Regions from separate parts of the Streptomyces sp. NPDC047515 genome, predicted to be linked through region 1. Evidence: riboswitches for the same ligand, from Rfam matches in the RefSeq annotation. Region 1 holds a riboswitch; the other holds the start of a gene.
The links. A riboswitch is a leader RNA that binds a small molecule or an ion and turns the genes downstream of it on or off. The one in region 1 is predicted to bind thiamine pyrophosphate.
Positions count from the first base shown of each region.

Region 2: linked by a shared signal. The riboswitch ahead of thiC (phosphomethylpyrimidine synthase ThiC) and the one ahead of ABZ826_RS25335 (thiamine ABC transporter substrate-binding protein) in region 1 are both predicted to bind thiamine pyrophosphate.

Region 1 covers NZ_JBEYTM010000034.1:43,285-50,550, reverse strand. The annotation lists gene tsf (translation elongation factor Ts) at 1-250, shown strand, start outside; gene pyrH (UMP kinase) at 410-1,186, shown strand; gene frr (ribosome recycling factor) at 1,366-1,923, shown strand; gene ABZ826_RS25345 (phosphatidate cytidylyltransferase) at 1,923-3,008, shown strand; gene rlmN (23S rRNA (adenine(2503)-C(2))-methyltransferase RlmN) at 3,110-4,216, shown strand; TPP riboswitch at 4,258-4,374, shown strand; gene ABZ826_RS25335 (thiamine ABC transporter substrate-binding protein) at 4,448-5,560, shown strand; gene ABZ826_RS25330 (iron ABC transporter permease) at 5,716-7,266, shown strand, end outside.
Region 2 covers NZ_JBEYTM010000022.1:49,253-56,518, reverse strand. The annotation lists gene ABZ826_RS19745 (YibE/F family protein) at 6-1,325, opposite strand; TPP riboswitch at 1,395-1,528, shown strand; gene thiC (phosphomethylpyrimidine synthase ThiC) at 1,521-3,335, shown strand; gene ABZ826_RS19735 (hypothetical protein) at 3,545-4,369, opposite strand; gene ABZ826_RS19730 (metallophosphoesterase) at 4,552-5,610, opposite strand; gene ABZ826_RS19725 (LacI family DNA-binding transcriptional regulator) at 5,784-6,896, opposite strand.

The DNA.
Region 1 (7,266 bases):
CAACCGTGACGAGGTCCCGGCCGAGACGGTCGAGAACGAGCGTCGTGTCGCCGAGGCCACCTCTCGCGAGGAGGGCAAGCCCGAGGCCGCCCTTCCGAAGATCGTCGAGGGTCGCGTCAACGGCTTCTTCAAGGAGGTCGTCGTCCTGGAGCAGGCGTTCGCCAAGGATAACAAGAAGTCCGTTCAGAAGGTTCTGGACGAGGCCGGTGTCACCCTGAAGCGCTTCTCGCGCATCAAGGTCGGCATCTGAGTCCGTCCGCGAACAACGGTGGACCCCGATAGGGTCTAGTGCAGTCGTCGGCCGCACACATGCCGTACGACCGCAGATCTGACGAGGAGGCCATTGCCGCAGGGGAACACCAGACCCACCGGCAATGGCCTTCTTCGTATGTGTACGAGGAGAATCTCCATGAACAAGGGCGCGGACGCCGCAAAAGGTGACCACAAGCGCGACGACGGCAAGGTGCCCGGACGCTTCATGCTGAAGCTGTCCGGAGAGGCGTTCGCCGGCGGCGGGGGTCTCGGTGTCGACCCCGACGTCGTGCACGCCATCGCCCGGGAAATCGCGGCAGTCGTCCGCGACGGTGCGGAAATCGCGGTCGTCATCGGCGGCGGCAACTTCTTCCGTGGTGCCGAGCTCCAGCAGCGCGGCATGGACAGGGCCCGGTCCGACTACATGGGCATGCTCGGCACGGTCATGAACTGCCTGGCGCTCCAGGACTTCCTGGAGAAGGAAGGCATCGACTCCCGCGTCCAGACCGCCATCACCATGGGGCAGGTCGCGGAGCCGTACATCCCGCTGCGCGCCGTGCGCCACCTGGAGAAGGGCCGCGTCGTCATCTTCGGCGCCGGCATGGGGATGCCGTACTTCTCCACCGACACCACTGCCGCCCAGCGCGCCCTGGAGATCGACGCCCAGGGGCTGCTGATGGGCAAGAACGGGGTGGACGGGGTCTACGACTCCGACCCGAAGACCAACCCCGACGCGGTGAAGTTCGACGCGCTCGAGTACAGCGAGGTGCTCGCCCGCGATCTCAAGATCGCCGACGCCACCGCCATCACGCTCTGCCGCGACAACCAGCTGCCGATCCTCGTGTTCGAGCTGACCGCGACGGGCAATATCGCCCGTGCGGTCAAGGGTGAGAAGATCGGCACGCTCGTGAGTGACCAGGGCACCCGGACCTGAGAACCGGGGGACCTTCCCGGGAAGCGACGGGAGGGTCCGGGGCCTGCGGGGTACACCCCGGTACAGGTCCCGAAGGATGGACAACGGCCTGCCGGTCGGACACCGTGCAGGTGAGGACGCGACGCAGGACCCGCCGGGCCCGAGCAGCCGGGCCCACTCAAGACACGCAGGAGCACGTGGTGATCGAAGAAACCCTCCTTGAGGCCGAGGAGAAGATGGAGAAGGCCGTCGTCGTGGCGAAAGAGGACTTCGCCGCGATCCGTACCGGCCGTGCGCACCCGGCGATGTTCAACAAGATCGTCGCCGACTACTACGGCGCGCTGACCCCGATCAACCAGCTCGCCTCGTTCTCGGTGCCCGAGCCGCGCATGGCCGTCGTGACGCCGTTCGACAAGAGCGCGCTGCGCAACATCGAGCAGGCCATCCGTGACTCGGACCTGGGCGTCAACCCGAGCAACGACGGCAATATCATCCGGGTGAGCTTCCCGGAGCTGACCGAGGAGCGCCGCCGCGACTACATCAAGGTCGCGAAGGGCAAGGCCGAGGACTCCAAGATCTCCATCCGGGCCGTGCGCCGCAAGGCCAAGGAGGCGCTGGACAAGCTGGTCAAGGACAAGGAGTCCGGCGAGGACGAGGTGCGTCGCGCGGAGAAGGAGCTCGACGACACCACCGCGAAGTACGTCGCACAGGTCGACGAGCTGCTCAAGCACAAGGAAGCCGAGCTGCTCGAAGTCTGATGAACGACTCTTCCCGGGGCGCCCCGCAGGGAGCCGGTCGCTGGGGTGCGCCCGAGATGCAGGCGGCTCCGGCGGGTCCTGCATACGATGTACATGACGCCCAGCAGACTCGGCCCATGCCCATCGTGCCGGACGCTCCCGACGCAGGTAGAGACGCTGACGACCGTGATGACCGGGACCAGGGGGCCGCACGCCTGAGCGGCGGCCCCCTGTTTCGTGACGAGAAGCCGCAGGAGCCCATGTCCACCGCGCCACCACCCCCGCAGAAGAAGCGTGCGGGTCGCGATCTGCGAGCCGCCATAGGGGTCGGTGTGGGGCTCGGCGCCGTAATCGTCGCCTCGCTGTTCATCGTGAAGGCCGTCTTCGTCGGTGTGATCGCCGTCGCCGTCGTCGTGGGGCTCTGGGAGCTCACCTCGCGGCTGGAGGAGCGCAAGGGCATCAGGGCGCCGCTCGTTCCACTCGCGGTCGGCGGCGCGGCGATGGTCGTGGCCGGATACGCCCGGGGCGCCGAGGGCGCCTGGGTGGCGGTGGCACTGACCGCGCTCGCGGTGCTCGTCTGGCGGATGACCGAGCCGCCGGAGGGTTACCTCAAGGACGTCACGGCCGGCGTGTTCGCCGCGTTCTACGTACCGTTCCTGGCGACCTTCGTCGCGATGCTCCTGACCGCGGACGACGGGCCGCAGCGGGTGCTCACCTTCCTGCTGCTGACCGTGGTCAGCGACACAGGCGCGTACGCCGTCGGCTGGCGCTTCGGGAAGCACAAGCTCGCGCCGCGCATCAGCCCCGGAAAGACCCGCGAGGGCCTGTTCGGGGCCGTCGCCTTCGCGATGGTCGCCGGCGCGCTGTGCATGCAGTTCCTGATCGACGGCGGTTCCTGGTGGCAGGGACTGCTGCTGGGGCTCGCGGTCGCGGTCAGCGCCACCCTCGGTGACCTGGGCGAGTCGATGATCAAGCGGGACCTCGGCATCAAGGACATGGGCACGCTGCTGCCGGGGCACGGCGGCATCATGGACCGGCTGGACTCGCTGCTGCCGACCGCCCCGGTGGTCTGGCTGCTGCTGGTGCTGTTCGTGGGTTCCGGCTGATTCGCGAGAGCCACCGTCCTGACCTGGGCATTTACGAGTGAGGGTCCGTCGTCCACAGGGCGGCGGGCCCTCATCGTTCTGTCTGCGACACTGGATGAACCATGCCTAAGCCCGGAGAACTCACTTTCGTCGCGCCCCGCGGAGCCAAGAAGCCGCCGCGGCACCTCGCCGACCTCACGCCCGCCGAGCGCAAGGAAGCGGTCGCCGCGATCGGCGAGAAGCCGTTCCGCGCGCAGCAGCTCTCGCAGCACTACTTCGCGCGGTACGCGCACGATCCGGCCGAGTGGACCAACATCCCGGCCGGTTCGCGGGACAAGCTCGCCGAGGCGATGTTCCCCGACCTGATGTCCGTGGTCCGCCACATCAGCTGTGACGACGACACCACCCGTAAGACGCTGTGGAAGCTGCACGACGGGACGCTCGTCGAGTCCGTCCTGATGCGCTACCCGGAGCGGGTGACGATGTGCATCTCGTCCCAGGCGGGATGCGGGATGAACTGCCCGTTCTGCGCGACGGGACAGGCCGGTCTCGACCGAAATCTGTCGACCGCCGAGATCGTCCACCAGATCGTGGACGGCATGCGGGCCCTGCGCGACGGGGAGGTCCCCGGAGGCCCGGCCCGGCTCTCCAACATCGTCTTCATGGGCATGGGCGAGCCGCTCGCCAATTACAACCGGGTGGTCGGCGCGATCCGTCGGCTGACCGACCCGGAGCCGGACGGCCTCGGGCTCTCGCAGCGCGGGATCACCGTCTCCACCGTGGGTCTGGTGCCCGCGATGCTGCGCTTCGCCGACGAGGGTTTCAAGTGCCGCCTCGCCGTTTCCCTGCACGCGCCGGACGACGAACTGCGCGACACGCTCGTCCCCGTGAACACGCGGTGGAAGGTGCGCGAGGTGCTGGACGCGGCGTGGGAGTACGCGGAGAAGTCCGGCCGCCGCGTTTCCATCGAGTACGCGCTGATCCGGGACATCAACGACCAGGCCTGGCGCGGTGACCTGCTCGGCAGGCTCCTCAAGGGCAAGCGGGTGCACGTCAATCTGATCCCGTTGAACCCGACGCCCGGTTCCAAGTGGACCGCCTCGCGGCCCGAGGACGAGAAGGCCTTCGTCGAGGCGATCGCGAGCCACGGGGTGCCGGTGACGGTGCGGGACACCCGCGGCCAGGAGATCGACGGAGCCTGCGGACAGCTGGCGGCGGCCGAGCGCTGAGGCCGGGACGGCCCGTGTAACCTGGGCCTGAAATCAACTTCATATTCCGACAGGGGAGCGCCACAGCGCTGAGAGTGCGGCACCGAGGACAGGTCGGCCGCAGACCCTCTGAACCTCGCCCGGGTCATTCCGGGTAGGAAGTTCGGTCATCAACTCATGCTGTTGCGCCCTGCCCGCATTGCGCGGGCGGGGCCGCGTCTCTTCCTGGCCAAAACCCAGGAGGAATCCACCATGCGCACCACGCGCAGAACCAAGCAGTTCGCGGCGACCGCTGCCGCCGCCGCGCTCGGCGTCACGGCACTGGCCGGATGCGGGAGTTCCGACAAGTCGGCCTCCGGTTCCGGGGGCACGAAGGGCTCCGGCTCGAAGACCGTGACGCTCGTCAGCCATGACTCCTTCAACGCCTCTCCGGACGTGCTCAAGGAGTTCACCGAGAAGACCGGCTACACCGTCAAGGTGCTCAAGAGCGGCGACGCGGGTGTCGCGCTCAACCAGGAGATCCTGACCAAGGGTTCCCCGCGCGGCGACGTGTTCTTCGGCGTCGACAACACCCTGCTCTCCCGTGCCCTGGACAGCGGGCTCTTCACGCCGTACGAGGCGAAGGGCATCGACCAGGTGGCGGCCGACACCCGGCTGGACGCCGCCAAGCACCGGGTCACCCCGATCGACACCGGCGACATCTGCGTCAACTACGACAAGAAGTACTTCGCCGACAAGAAGCTGGCGCCGCCGCGGTCCTTCGACGACCTGGCGAAGCCCGCGTACAAGAACCTCCTCGTCACCGAGAACGCCGCGACCTCCTCGCCCGGCCTCGGCTTCCTCCTCGGCACCGTCGCCACCTACGGCGACAAGGGCTACCAGGACTACTGGAAGAAGCTGAAGAGCAACGGCGTCAAGGTCGTCGACAGCTGGGAGCAGGCCTACAACGAGGAGTTCTCCGGCTCCGCGGGCGGCCGGAAGGCCAAGGCCGACCGGCCGCTGGTCGTCTCGTACGCCTCCAGCCCGCCCGTCGAGGTGCTCTACGCGAAGCCGCAGCCGGCCGAGGCCCCCACCGGCGTCGCCACCGGGACCTGCTTCCGCCAGATCGAGTTCGCCGGCCTGCTGGACGGTGCGAAGAACGAGGCGGGCGGCAAGGCCCTGCTGGACTTCCTGATCAGCAAGAGGTTCCAGGAGGACATGCCGCTCAACATGTTCGTGAACCCGGTCGTCAAGAGCGCGAAACTGCCGGAGCTCTTCATGAAGTTCGGCGCGACGGTCGACAGGCCGACGACGGTCGCCCCCGATCGGATCTCCAAGAACCGTGAGCAGTGGGTCCAGTCGTGGTCCTCGCTCGTAGTGAAGTAGCGAAGACTCCCGTACGCGGATCGGACGCGGGCGGGAAGGATGCGCCCGAGGAGGACGTGCGGCGGCCGCGAGGCGAGGAGCCGCGCGGCTCCTCGGGGCGCGTGGACTCGGTGCGCGCGAAGGCGTGGCGCGGGAGCGCGGTACGGCTCGGCCTGATGGCCGTGCCCGTCGCGTTCTTCGCGCTGTTCTTCGCCTACCCCGTCACCGCCATCGTCGGCCGCGGGCTGAAGGCGGACGGGGTCTGGCAGTTCGGCCGGATCGGCGAGGTGCTGACCCGGCCGGACATCCGTGACGTCCTCTGGTTCACCACCTGGCAGGCGCTCGCCTCGACCGCGCTGACCCTGCTGATCGCGCTGCCCGGCGCCTACGTCTTCGCCCGTTTCGACTTCCCCGGCAAACAGCTGCTGCGGGCGGTCGTCACCGTTCCGTTCGTCCTGCCCACCGTCGTCGTGGGGACGGCCTTCCTGGCGCTGCTCGGACGCGGTGGGTTCCTCGACCAGCTCTGGGGCGTACGGCTCGACACCACCGTCTGGGCGATTCTGCTCGCCCATGTCTTCTTCAACTACGCGGTGGTCGTACGGACCGTGGGCGGATTGTGGTCACAGCTCGACCCGCGACAGGAGGAGGCCGCCCGGGTGCTGGGCGCCGGACGGTTTGCCGCCTGGCGGCGGGTCACCCTGCCTGCCCTGGCACCCGCCGTGGCCGCCGCCGCGCTGATGGTCTTCCTCTTCACCTTCACCTCCTTCGGGGTCGTGCAGATCCTCGGCGGGCCGGGGTACGCCACGCTGGAGGTGGAGATCTACCGGCAGACCGCCCAGTTGCTCGCCCTGCCGACGGCCGCCGTACTGACGCTGGTGCAGTTCGCCGCCGTCGGCGCGATCCTCGCCGTGCACGCGTGGACGGTACGGCGCAGGGAGACCGCGCTGAGGCTGGTCGACCCGGCACAGACCGCCCGCAGGCCGAGCGGTGCCGGGCAGTGGGCGCTCCTCGGCGGGGTGCTGCTGACCGTGCTGCTGCTGGTACTGCTGCCGCTCGGGGTACTGGTGGAACGCTCGCTGGACACTCCGGGGGGTCGTGGCCTGGACTACTACCGTGCCCTGCGGTCCGCGGACGCGGGCGGCGGTACGTTCCTGGTCGCACCGCTCGAAGCGATCGGGAACTCACTGCAGTACGCACTGGTCGCGACGGTCATCGCGCTGGTCGTCGGCGGGCTCGCCGCCGCGGCGCTGACCCGGCGGGCCGGGCGGCTCGTCCGCGGCTTCGACGCGTTGCTGATGCTGCCGCTCGGGGTCTCCGCGGTCACCGTGGGCTTCGGTTTTCTGATCACGCTGGACAAGCCGCCGCTGGACCTGCGGACTTCATGGATCCTGGTGCCGCTGGCCCAGGCACTGGTCGGTGTGCCCTTCGTCGTACGGACGATGCTGCCGGTCCTGCGGGCGGTGGACGGCCGGCTGCGGGAGGCGGCGGCGGTGCTCGGGGCGTCCCCGCTGCGGGCCTGGCGGGAGGTCGATCTGCCGTTGGTGCGGCGGGCGTTGCTGGTTGCGGCCGGCTTCGCGTTCGCCGTCTCGCTCGGTGAGTTCGGCGCGACGGTGTTCATCGCACGGCCCGACCGCCCGACGCTGCCGGTCGCGGTGGCCCGGCTGCTGGGGCGCGCCGGGGAGCTCAACTACGGCCAGGCGATGGCCCTGAGCACCATTCTGATGGTG
Region 2 (7,266 bases), on a different contig from region 1:
GGCGATCAAGACTTCGCCCTGCGACGGCGGCTCTTCCCGGTCCGTACGGGTGCGGGAGCTCCGGCTTCCGTGCCGAGCCCCGTGCGGTCCGCGGAGACGACCAGCGCGGCGAGCACGGTCGTCACCGGCACCGAGGCGACCAGTCCGATCGAGCCGACCAGCGTTCGTACGATCTCCTCCGCCACCAGTTCGCTGTTGGCCACCGTCCCCACGCTGCTTCGGGCGATCGAGAACAACAGCAGCAGCGGCAGCGCGGCGCCCGCGTAGGCCAGCACCAGCGTATTGACGACCGAGGCGATGTGGTCGCGCCCGATCCTGATCCCTGCCCGGTAGAGACCCCGCGCACCCATCGTCGGGTTCGCCTGGTGCAGTTCCCAGACCGCGGATGTCTGTGTGACCGTCACATCGTCGAGCACCCCGAGCGAGCCGATGATGACACCGGCCAGCAGCAGACCGCTCATGTCGATGTGCGGGTACAGGCCGTGGATGAGGCCGGTGCTGTCATCGGTGTTGCCGGTCAGGCTCGCCCAGCCGATGAAGAGCGATCCGAGCAGTCCGATCAGGAGCAGGGAGATCAGGGTGCCGATGACGGCGACCGAGGTGCGGGCGGTCAGGCCGTGGCACATGTAGAGCGCGATCAGCATGATCGCACTGGCCCCGACCACCGCGACGAGCAGTGGATTCGAGCCCTGGAGGATGGCCGGGAGGATGAACAGCGTCAGCACGGCGAACGACACGGCGAGCGCGACCAGTGCCATCACGCCGCGCATCCTGCCCACCGCGACCACCACCAGGGCGAAGATCCCGGCCAGCAGCGTCATCGGGAACTTCCGGTTCACATCCGTCACCGAGTACTGCAAATCATGGGGAGCGTCGGGGGCGTACGCCACGACCACGCCCTGTCCCCGGCGCAACTGACGCGGCGCGTCGGGCTGGACGATCTCGACGAAGGTCCGGCCCCGGTCGTGACCGGTCGTCACTTCCACGGTGGCTTTCTCGCACAGCCCCGTCTCGCTCCCCGGCGGCGTCGTGTCGCCACTGGTGGGCATCTGAGCGGCGTTCACGTCCTTGCAGTCCACCTTGTCGATCTTCACCACCTTGGCCTGCTGGGTCTGCTGGTCGAAACCGACACCGGTCCGCTCGTGCGGGGGCGCACTCCCCGGCCAGAGCACCACCAGGCCGACGACGACCGCGGCGGCGAACGGGATCAGTACGGCGGCGATGACCTTGCGCAGGTGCTTGGAGACGGGCGCGGCGGGGCCGTGGCCGTGTGAATGGCCGTGCTGATGGCCCTGCGGGGCGGGGTCGTGATGGGGGGACGTCACCGGCCGATCATCGCAAGAAGTGAAGGGCCTCTGTTCATTTCGCCGGACAGGGCGCTAGCGTGGGGGGACCTTTGCACACGCGGGAGCTCGGAGCACCGGGCTGAGAGGGCGCTGATATCCGTACATCCGTACGGGACGGGCTGCGCCGACCGCCGAACCTGTTACCGGGTAATGCCGGCGTAGGGAGTAGGTCTCATGACCACATCGGACGCACGCACGCCTGCCTCGAACCAGAGCGACGAGGCCGGGAAGTCCATCGGCTGGCACAAGGGGTACGTCCAGGGCTCACGCCCGGACCTCCGGGTGCCGGTCCGTCAGGTGCACCTCACCAACGGCAAGGACGTGACGCTGTACGACACGTCGGGGCCGTACACCGATCCCACCACCGCGACCGATGTCCGTCGCGGCCTCGCGCCCCTGCGGGAGAACTGGATCATCGCGCGCGGCGACACCGAGGAGTACCCGGGCCGCCCGGCCCGCCCCGAGGACGACGGGCTCAAGCACACCTCGCCGCGAATGGGGTCTCCCCTGCTCGAGCGAAGCCGAGAGCTTGGGGAAGGGCTGCGCAACCTCGACGCGGTCTTCCCCGGCCGGCCGCGGCTGCCCCGCCGCAGCCGGGACGGGCAGCCGGTCACCCAGCTCGCGTACGCCCGCCGGGGCGAGATCACTCCGGAGATGGAGTACGTGGCGATCCGGGAGAACGTCGGACCCGAGGTGGTGCGCGAGGAGATCGCCGCGGGCCGGGCCGTGCTGCCGGCCAACGTCAACCATCCCGAGATCGAACCGATGATCATCGGCAAGCGGTTCCTGGTGAAGGTCAATGCCAACATCGGCAACTCCGCGGTGACGTCCTCCATCGAGGAGGAGGTGGAGAAGATGACATGGGCGACGCGGTGGGGCGCCGATACGGTCATGGACCTTTCCACCGGACGCAACATTCACACCACCCGTGAGTGGGTTCTGCGCAACTCACCCGTGCCGATCGGCACCGTTCCCCTCTACCAGGCCCTCGAAAAGGTCGACGGCAAGGCCGAGGAGCTGACCTGGGAGATCTACAAGGACACCGTCATCGAGCAGGCCGAGCAGGGCGTCGACTACATGACGGTCCACGCCGGCGTGCGCCTGCCGTACGTACCGCTGACCGCCCGCCGAAAGACCGGCATCGTCTCCCGCGGCGGCTCGATCATGGCCGCGTGGTGCCTCGCGCACCACAAGGAGTCGTTCCTGTACGAGCACTTCGAGGAGCTCTGCGAGATCCTCGCCACGTACGACGTGACGTACTCGCTGGGCGACGGGTTGCGCCCCGGATCGATCGCCGATGCCAACGACGAGGCCCAGTTCGCCGAACTGCGCACGCTCGGCGAGCTGAACACGATCGCCAAGCGGTTCGGCGTACAGACCATGATCGAGGGTCCGGGGCATGTCCCGATGCACAAGATCAAGGAGAACATCGACCTTCAGCAGGAGATCTGCGAGGAGGCGCCGTTCTACACGCTCGGCCCGCTGACCACCGATGTCGCTCCGGCGTACGACCACATCACCTCGGGCATCGGCGCGGCGATGATCGCCTGGTGGGGCACGGCGATGCTCTGTTACGTCACGCCCAAGGAGCACCTGGGCCTGCCCAACCGGGACGATGTGAAAACCGGCGTCATCACGTACAAGATCGCGGCTCACGCGGCGGACCTCGCCAAGGGGCATCCGGGGGCGCAGGACTGGGACGACGCGCTCTCCGACGCCCGCTTCGAATTCCGCTGGGAGGACCAGTTCAATCTGGCCCTCGACCCCGTCACGGCACGGGAGTTCCACGACGAGACGCTGCCGGCCGAGCCTGCGAAGACGGCGCACTTCTGCTCGATGTGCGGCCCGAAGTTCTGTTCGATGAAGATCTCTCAGGACATCCGTCGTGAACACGGTGGTTCGCAGGCGGAGATCGACGCGGGCATGGCGGAGAAGTCCAAGGAGTTCGCGGCGGCAGGCAACCGCGTCTATCTGCCGATCGCGGACTGAGTCCGTCGCACGGTGCCAAGGGTGGCGAAGGCCCTTTCGCGGACTTTCGCCACCCGTCCGCTGTTCTCCGGGCGCGCAGCGGGACCGGGGGCGCGGTGGCGTCGGAGAGCCGGCTTACGGGGCTCGTGCGGAAGCCGACGGAATTCTCAGGAGCACGCGCGGGTAGGGGCGTTACTGGAAGCCCTGGGTGTCGATGCGACCGGATCTGGTCAGTCCGGTTCGTGCTCGGGCCCGCCGAAGTCGGGGCTGGCGAAGTCCGGGCTGGTGAACGTCGGGCGTGGCCCTGCCGCCGGGCCCTCGTCCGGGCTCGTGAAGTCCGGCCGGCTGTAGCCGACCTTCGGGATGCGGTTTGCCGAGCGGTGCGGTGTGCGCGACGCGCGGCCGGCGTCGGGGTCGGCGAGCGCGTCCCTGAGGAACGGCAGGATGCCGCGCTCCAGCAGCGCGTGGCGCCATGCCTCCCGGGCGCGCGCCACATCCTCCGGCAGCTCGTCCTCGGCCTCCTCGGAGGGCTGCGACGTCGACCCGTTGCGCAGCGCGGTGATGAGCAGTCCGACGGCGGCGGCGAGGATCGCGGCGGCCATCACCGCTGCGAAGAACCAGCCCGCGGTGACCATGGTCGAGGCGAAGGACAGCGGCGGGCTGAGCAGTTTCAGCAGATAGCCGGCCAGCAGGAATATGAAAGCGGCGGTGCCGGCGAGCACGGGCGCCAGGACCGTGACGACAGCTCCTACGCCGGCGCCCGACTGATTCTGACGGCCCGTGCCGGGGCCGGCGCCCGAGTCCTCGCCCGCCCCTTCAACCGGCCCACGCAGCTCTTGACGGGCCTTCACATAGTGCTCGTACTCGGTGGCGGCCGTGGCGGTGATCAGCGCCGTGGCGTCCAGCGCCATGGTGCGCAACTGGACGGCATTGAGCCGCTCGCCGACGGCGGCCAGATCCGGTCGTTCATGTGCGTGGCGCAGTGCGTCGTCGAGGATCCGCTCGTACTCGGGGCGGTCCTCGGTCAGCAGGTGCGGAGCGCTGTTCATGTGCATCCCCCGATGCTCCGTTGGGCCTGAGTACCCGCTCGGACCGGGCAGTTGGGCGGAAACGGAGGAGAGCCTGCTACTGATACGCCGATGGTAGAGCGCCCACGGCACGGGGTGACAGGGGGTTTCCGGAAATAGGCCCAGTGATCGGCGTGGTCAGGTCGTGGAAGCGTCTCCCCGGAAGAACGTCAGTCATGCAGGGGCAGTTGGACGACCAGTAGCTTTCCGGCCATGGTCACTCCGCCGTCCATGGCGATGGCGAGGCCGTCCGCGTAGACGTGCGCCCCTTCGACCACGGGGCCGGAACTATTCTCTCCGTCCTCTGAGCCGACCTCGCCGAGAAGGTACGGAATGGGGCTGTGACCATGGACGATGCGCTGTCCGCCGTAGGCCGACATCAGCTCCCGGACGGCCTGCGGCCCCCCCTCGTCGCGGAAGGCGAACCGCTTGGTGAGCTTCCGGAAGAGCTCCCAGCACTCGTCGGCGTCGTTACGCGTGAGAATGGCGTGCACGGTGTCGTTGACGTCCTCGATGGTGGTGCCGTAGTCGAGGTACGCCGTCGTGTCGGAGTGCATCAGCAGATGCCCGTCCTCCTCGACGATCGCGTCGAGCCGGGACATCCACTGGAGGTGCACGTCCTGAAGCCGCTCCATGTCGTTCTTCTGGCCGCCGTTGAGCAGCCAGGCGGCCTGGAAGGTGGCGGTGCCCGCGCCCGAGTTCACCGGGGTGTCGCCGAACCGCTTGGCGCCGATGAGCAGCAGTTCGTGATTTCCCATCAGGGCCTTGCAGTAGCCCCCGGCGGCCGCGGCCTCGGCGGAGAGACGCATCACCAGGTCGATGACGCCGATGCCGTCGGGCCCGCGGTCGGTGAAGTCACCGAGGAACCACAGCCGGGCATTGCCCGCGGACCAGTTGCCCTCGGTGTCGATGAGGCCCTGTTCGGCGAGGGCGGCGTGGAGTTCGTCCAGATAGCCGTGGACATCGCCGACGACGTACAGCGGTCCGAGCCCCAGCTCCGGGACGGGCCGGGGGTCGGGGACGGCCCGCACCTGGACGGTGTCACCGCGGTTGATCACGGGGAGGTCGCGCTCGGTGGGGGTGTACCCCTCCGGCAGTTCGTGTTCCGGGACGGCATGGCCCGGGTGCGGCGATGCAGGCGGCACCGGGGTCTGCGCATAGGGCGGTACGCGGAAGTCGCGCAACGTCGCAGTCCGCACCACGGGTTCCTGACCGGCCCCCTGTGTCATCGACCCCTCCACCACCGTCGCACCGCCGTACACCTGACGGGCCCTGCTGGTCGGGGCGGTCCGCGGTGTCGTGCGCCCATCATAGGAATGCGGATCGTGCTCTGTGACGCACCAGGGGTGGTGAATCCGGGCGCACGTCAGGTTCACCGGCCGTTTGGTCCGAAAACGCCTGATCAGTCCCCTGCGGGAGAGCGGGGCGCGCTGACCGTGGTGCGGGGCGGACGGCGTTGCGAGGACGTCCGGACGATGAGCTCCGTCGGTATCACCTGCTCCACCGTTCCGTCGTGATCGACGCCTTCGATGGCGTCGATCAGGAGCTGGACGACCGCTGTGCCGATTCTGCGCGGCTTGAGCGAGAGCGTGGTGATGGGGGGCTCGGTCGTCGCGTACACGGTGGACTCGCTGCAGCAGACCAGCAGCAGGTCCTCGGGGACGCGCAGGCCGTATCTGCGGGCGGCCGCCAGAAGATCGGTGCCGTTGGGGTCGAAGAGCCCGTAGACGGCATCGGGCCGGTCCGGGCGGGCGAGCAGCCGGTCGGCGGCGACCGCACCCGCGCGCGGGTCGTGGGCGGGATAGGACTCGTACACCGGGTCCTGCCCCACACGCTCGCACCAGTGGAGGTAGGCGGTGGTGGAGAGTCGGGTGTATGTGTCGGTGGTGGTGCCGGTGAGCAGGCCGATGCGGCGGGCCCCGGCAGCGGCGAGATGGTCGAGGAGGTCGAGCACGGCGGCCCCGTGGTCGTTGTCGACCCATGCGGTGACCGGGAGCGTTCCGGCGGGACGGCCGTCCGAGACGACGGGCAGACCCTGGCGTACGAGCTCCGTGACGACCGGGTCCTGGTCGGAGGGATCGATCACGACGGTGCCGTCGAGAGCGACGTTCGACCAGACGTCGTGGCGTGAGGTGGCGGGCAGGATGACGAGGGCGTAGCCGCGGGCGAGCGCGGCGGAGGTGGCCGCTCTGGCCATCTCGGCGAAGTAGGCGAACTCGGTGAAGGTGAAGGGTTCGTCCCCGTATGTCGTCACGGTCAGGCCGATGAGGCCGGACTTGCCGGTACGGAGGGTTCGGGCCGCGGCGGAAGGGCGGTAGCCCAGGCGCTCAGCGACCTCACGGACATGGCGGCGGGTGGCGTCCGGGAGCCTGCCCTTGCCGTTGAGTGCGTCGGAGACGGTCGTGATGGAGACGCCGGCGGCGGCGGCCACATCCCGGATTCCCGCTCGTCCCTGCCGACCGCCGCGCCGGGGTGTCTCCGTCCGGCTCACCTGGTGCTTCCCTGCTGCTGTCATGGCGAGCCGATAGTAGGGCTCGGACGGGTGGTTGGCCCGGCCGCATATTCACTCACTTACAGGCACGTTTTTGCATGATCATCGAACGTCAAATGCCTTGCAAAGCAGGAGTATTGGCAGGATTCGCCGTCATGTGTCATGCGTTGAACCCGTCAGGCCTGCTAAACGACCGCTGTCTCGAAGAGCTCTCATCTCACCTCTTCGAGGGACGCGCGCCACGGCGTGAGCCACCGGCGCACGTCAAGGAGAGAAGCGCTCCCCCCTGATTTCCGGTCGTACCGGACGATGGGACGCTCCGACCATTCGCAGCAGCGCCCAATCCTCATAAGGTGAGCAGTATTGATGTGTACAGACGGTCGAGGAGGACCTG